DNA from 2 places in the Nocardia citri genome. Region 1 is predicted to be linked to the other one. Evidence: predicted binding sites of a transcription regulator. Region 1 holds the regulator's gene; the other holds the start of a gene.

Region 1 (3,038 bases):
GTAACCGATGGCGTGGCCGATCTGGTCGAAGAAGAGGCATCGGATGCTGATGCCAATGCGAACAACCAATAGGAACCCGAGAGGAGGAGATACCCGGTGAGCCAACGGGAGTGGATCGAAAAGGACTTCTACAAGGAGCTGGGTGTCTCCTCCAGTGCCTCGCAGGACGAGATCAAGAAGGCGTACCGCAAGCTCGCCCGTGACCTGCATCCGGATGCCAATCCCGGCGATACCAAGGCCGAGGAGCGGTTCAAATCCGTCAGTGAGGCGCATGCCGTGCTGTCGGATCCGGCCAAGCGCAAGGAATACGACGAGACCCGAAAGCTGTTCGCCGGTGGCGGATACGGGCGTGGTGGCTTCACTCCCGGTGCGGGTGGGGGCTTCTCGCAGGACTTCAATATCGGGGACATCTTCGGCCAGGCCAATGCCGGCGACGGTGGTCTCGGTGACCTGCTCGGCGGCCTGTTCAACCGGGGCGGCACGCGTACCGCGAGCCGCCCGCGCCGCGGCGCCGATGTGGAGACCGAGACGACCCTCGGCTTCCGCGAGGCCGCACAGGGCGTCACGGTTCCATTGCGGATGACGAGTCCGTCGCCGTGTACGACCTGTCACGGCAGCGGCGCCAAGCCGGGGACCAGTCCGCGAGTCTGCCCCGTCTGTAATGGCAACGGCGTGATCAGCCGCAACCAGGGCGCGTTCGGCTTCAGCGAGCCGTGCGACGAATGCCGTGGTACCGGTTCGATCATCGACGATCCGTGCGTCGACTGCCACGGCAGCGGCATCCAGAACCGGACCCGCACCATTACGGTGCGGATTCCTCCCGGTGTCAGCGATGGGCAGAAGATCCGGTTGGCCGGACAGGGCGAGGCCGGACTGCGTGGTGCGCCCTCGGGTGATCTCTACGTGACCGTGCACGTCAGCCAGGACAAGGTCTTCGGCCGCAACGGCGACGATCTGACCCTGGTACTGCCGGTCAGTTACAGTGAATTGGTTTTGGGCACAACGGTTTCCGTGCCCACCCTGGAAGGGCGCGTCGGCGTCAAGGTGCCCCCGGGTACCGCGGACGGTCGCATCCTGCGGGTGCGCGGCCGTGGCGTGCCCAAGCGTGGCCCCGGCGGCGGTGCGGGTGATCTGCTCGTCACCGTCAAGGTGGCCGTGCCGCAGAAGCTGGACGACAATGCCGCTGAAGCGCTCAAGCGCTATGCGGAGGCGGAGAAGACCAGCGGGTTCGATCCACGGGCGGGATGGGCAGGTGCGTGATGTCCGATAATCCGAAGCAGGCAGCTAGCGGGTCGTCGCGAGCGGAGTTCTTCATGATCTCCGTGGCGGCCCAATTGGCGGGTATGCACGCGCAGACACTGCGCACGTATGACCGCCTCGGACTGGTTACGCCGCAACGGACTTCGGGTGGCGGTCGACGTTATTCGGCACGGGACGTCGAACTGCTCCGCGAGGTGCAGCGGCTATCCCAGGACGAGGGCGTCAACCTGGCGGGCATCAAGCGCATCATCGAACTCACCAATCAGGTCGAGGAACTGCAACAGCGCGTCGCCGAGATGTCGGCCGAGCTGGACCGGCTGCGCGCGGGGTATCGCCCCGATCTCGCACCGCCGCAACGTAGTACCGCACTGGTGGTGTGGCAGCCGCGCAATAGGCGCCGATAAGCGCGGATAACACAAAGGCTCCGGGAATCGGTTTTCGACCGAACCCGGAGCATTTTGTCGTTTCGTGTCGATAAGCGAATGCGTAAGGTCGCAGCGCCGAATCGGGCGTTGGGCCGAATAACTGCTCGCAGTGCTCGAGAAAACTCTGGATCCGGGTTTCGTTACCCGGCAATCGGTTCGACTGCTCACGGGTGTCGTCATATGATCCAGCAGGGTTGCCGATGGTGTGCCGAGATGTGGAGTTTGCTGATGTCCTACGCGCAGCAAACAATGCGATGGATCGGGCTAACGATTCCTTCGGTCACCGGGTCGCCCGGTGTCCGCGGTTGCCCGAGGCGGATGGGCGATCTCGGATCGAGGGTTGCTATGTGATCGCTCCCGGAGTCGGAATCGGATGAATCCCGCAATCCGCGCCTTGCGAATTCGGTAGGTATGCGACGGATTTCGCCGCCGTTTTCGTTCTTTCGGTTTGTTTTCAAGGGCTTTCGTGGTTCGGGTCCTCGTTTCACAGGAATTACATCCATGATGTTTATGCGAGTGATTCCGAAGCTGGCAAACCTCGCTTACACTCGTTCGCATCGGCTGCTGTCGAGTGTCCCGCAGCACTTCACTCGCCGGCACGGGTTTGTGTTCGAGTGCAAAAAGGGGTTGTGACACAAATGGATTCGCGGACCGTCGCTTTGATCAGAACAACGTTCAAGGCGGTTGCTGCGGAGGAGGATGGTCCGGCCAAGCTAGCCCGTTCGTTCTATGCGATCTTGTTCACGGACTATCCCGCCGTCCGGGATTTCTTCCCCGCAGCCATGGACTCCCAGCGTGACCGATTGGTCAAGGCCATTTCCTATGCGCTGGATCGGCTGGAAGAGCCGAATAAGCTATTGCCATTCCTCGCCCAACTCGGGCGCGATCACCGCAAGTACGGGGTGCAGGCCGCGCATTACACCGCTGTGGCCACCTCGTTGAAGACCGCGATGCGGCTCTTCGCGGGCACCGAGATGTGGACCGATGAAGTCGATCGGGCCTGGGATGAGGGCCTGAAGATCATCGGCGACACCATGATCGGCGCGGCCGAACAGGAATCGACGCCGCCGGTCTGGTCCGGGGTCGTCGTCGAGTGCTGCGAGGTGCTGCGCAATCTGGCCATCGTGCGGCTGCAATTGGATCAGCCGATGCAGTACGCCGCGGGTCAATACCTCAGCGTGCAGATCCCGGCCCGGCCCCGCATGTGGCGCTATTTGTCTCCCGCGGTGCCCGCGAATGCGAACGGGGAGATCGAATTCCACATCCGCGGGGTGCTCGGCGGCTGGGTCAGCCCGGCCATTGTCGGCCACACCAATGTCGGTGACCAGTGGCTGCTCGGCTCACCGCTCGGCG
Region 2 (3,038 bases), 240 kb from region 1:
TGTCGGTGGTTTTCACCGTCCAGGGCAGGTCCAGAACCGTATCGAGCCAGGTCCGGATCCAGCCGGACTCCGGGCTCTGATCGCTCGCCCGCTCCAATCGACCGACCTCGCGCAGTGCCTCCGCGCGCACGTCATCGGGCAGATCGGCCTGCTCGACCCGACTGCGGTAGTCGTCGGCACCGTCGGGCTCGTCCTCGCCGAGTTCCTTACGAATGGCGTTGAGCTGCTGGCGCAGCAGGAATTCGCGCTGGCTCTTCTCCATGCCCGCGCGGACATCCTCGCTGATCTTCTCGGTGACCTCCGCCTCGGCGATATGCGCCTTGGTCCACCCGATCAGCTTGGTCAAACGCTGTGCGGTATCCGGGGTTTCGAGTAGTTCACGCTTCTCGTCGGCGGTCAGGTACGGGGCGTAGCCCGCGGTATCGGCGATCGCGGACGGATCGGTCAGCTGATTGACCGTGTCGATGATCTGCCAGGCCTCGCGGCGCTGCAGTACCGATACCACCAGCTTCTTGTATTCGGCGGCAAGCTCTGTGGTGCGACCGTCGACGGCGGGCGGCTGTACCGGTTCGGCCTCGACCCACAGCGCGGCGCCCGGCCCGGTGACCCCGTGACCGATCTTGGCGCGCCGTTCGGCCTTCAGTACCGCGGCGGGCGCGCCACCGCGCATCCGGCCCACCTGTTCGATGGTGGCGACGACGCCGTAGGAGGCGTAGCCCTCGGCCAATCGGGGTGCGAGCAACACCGCGTCGGTATTCGCGGCGCGCGCGGCGTCGATGGCGGCCTGCGCCGATTCGTCCAGTTCGATGGGCACGACCATGCCCGGCAGCACGATCGGATCGGTCAGGAACAGCACCGGCAGGTTCTGTGGTGTAGTCACGTGTTCGACCCTTCCAAAAGTTGAGCGATGTCCAGTCAACCCCGGGCATTCCACGTTTGTTCCATACCGCCGCCCCCGTTCGCTCAGAGCGATCGGCGCTCGCCGCGGCACAGGAGCTGTGTCTGCGCGCCCTCGTGACGGGCACCGCTCAGCTGACGATTTCCGCTGGTAAACGGCCCGATCGGGACAGCGGCTCGATCGCCGCGAATACAAGCACGCCTGCTTGCACTCTTTGAGCTCGCTGAAATTCTGAAGCATGATGGCGTACGCAGCCGTGCACCTGGACGTGCGCGGTAAGTGCGTCCCGACCGAAGAATTCCGGGTCGAACCCACGGCACAACATATGGCCCCGGGGTCCCGACGACGCCACCCAGCGGGTGACCGGTCCGGCGCTGGACTTCTGACTGCTGGTGACGCAGCGTCGGCATCGCGACGATCTCGCGCTGCGAACACTGGCTGCGGACGCCGCCGAATGGCTCACCATCGCACAGGCTTTCGCGGGACCGCCGGGCGGTCGGCGGGCCAGTTCACCTGACCCGCCGTACCCGAGCCGCCGCGTCCGACCGGAATGCGGGTGCGGGCGAGCGCCACACTTGGGTGCGCCGTTCGTGTCGGCCGGACGCCGTTGGCCGGGTGTCTCGATATGGCAGTCGAGAATGACGCTCGCCAGCTACGTCTATTTACCCGTCTGTCAGGTAGTAGAAACATCAACGACGCAATTCGACTCGAATTCGGTTTCGTTCCGTCCACCCTGGCTTTGCGATGCTGATCTCCCCCATGCGGTGTCACCTGCGGCCGCCACGGTAATCTGGACAATCGTACGGGTTTCAACGATGCGGGCCGTGCGGTGAGGGGATCAGGGGCGGACGGAAAGGAACGCATCGTGGCAGCACATCGGCCTGCCCAGATCTTTCGGCATGCCGCCATCGTGCTCGCCGGCGCCGCCAGCCTCAGCCTCACCGTCGCCGCCGGGTCCTACATCGTCGGTCAGATGGCCGATACCCGGCACGCCACCAATGACATCGCCACACCACCTCCGGTTCGCATCCCGGATATCGACACCGACTACGGGCCCGTGCTCTCCGATGCCAAATCGACCGGTGGCAGTCGCGACCTGCCCACACTATTCGGCCGCTTCCCCGCGGAACCCGGCGACGGCAGCGTGAAAATCTCTCAGGCGCATATCGCTTCGCCTGCCACCACCGGAATCGGCGCCAGTCTGCGCCTCGGCACCGCCTATATCGGCGCGCAGGTGGCACCCGGCCGCGCGAATTCCGTTGCCCTCACTGTGGATACCAATGCGCTGACAGTGGTGGCGGATTTCCTGTTCACCGAACCGATTCGCGAGCAACTCGGCATCCACGCCGATCCGGCCGGCGTCACCCAGTTGCGCACCGAGGTCGATACCCGCAACGGTGAGGTGACATTCACCTTCTCAGACCCGCCCCTCGGTGAACGCGGCCCGCGCCTGGACCGAAATCCCGCGCCGAGCACCGGCCACACTGCGAACGAGATGGATTCGGCCCCGGCTCAGGCAACAGTCGACGGAACCCCGAATCCGATCATGACGACGGCGAATCACACCATCGCGGTCTAGCCCGCCTACGCTGCGTGCCATGTTCGACTTCTGTGTCATCGGGGGCGGGATCGTCGGAGTCGCGACGGCGCATCGGATTCTGCGACGTCATCCGGGTTCGAGCCTGGTGCTCGTCGACAAGGCCGGCGCACTCGCGACCCATCAGACCGGGCACAACAGCGGCGTCATCCATTCCGGCATCTACTACCCGCCGGACAGTCTGAAGGCCCGCCTGTGTCGAAAGGGCGCAGCCTGGACGAAGGAATTCGCCGCCGCACAGGGCATTCCATTCGAGGTCTGCGGAAAACTGCTGGTGGCCACCGATGCCGGCGAGTACCAGCGGCTGCTCGCGCTGCACGAGCGCTCGGTCACCAACGGTGTCGATGTCGAGCTCATGGATACCGCCGGGCTGACTCGGCGCGAACCGCATGTGAGCGGTGTCGGCGCCCTGTTCGTGCCCGCCACCGGCATCATCGACTTCACCCGTGTCACCACGGCGCTCGCCGAGGAGGTTCGGGCGGCGGGTGGCGAGATCGTATTGAACGCCGAGATCACCGCACTCACCGAAACCGCCGACGCGGT

What was found. The regulator HspR, encoded in region 1, represses chaperone genes until heat shock. The targets are predictions, from matches to a motif close to ANNTGAGTNNNNNNNACTCANNT.
Region 2: a site for HspR is predicted at 899-921, ahead of lon (endopeptidase La). Genes of this name have one in related genera too.

What each region holds. Positions count from the first base shown of each region.
Region 1 is NZ_JBSUQM010000001.1:473,206-476,243, forward strand. It holds gene grpE (nucleotide exchange factor GrpE) at 1-72, shown strand, start outside; gene dnaJ (molecular chaperone DnaJ) at 97-1,260, shown strand; gene ACW2Q0_RS02260 (heat shock protein transcriptional repressor HspR) at 1,260-1,664, shown strand; gene ACW2Q0_RS02265 (FAD-binding oxidoreductase) at 2,324-3,038, shown strand, end outside.
Region 2 is NZ_JBSUQM010000001.1:229,361-232,398, reverse strand. It holds gene lon (endopeptidase La) at 1-880, opposite strand, end outside; partial or broken gene ACW2Q0_RS01190 (wyosine base formation domain-containing protein) at 1,167-1,404, shown strand; gene ACW2Q0_RS01185 (hypothetical protein) at 1,764-2,477, shown strand; gene lhgO (L-2-hydroxyglutarate oxidase) at 2,497-3,038, shown strand, end outside.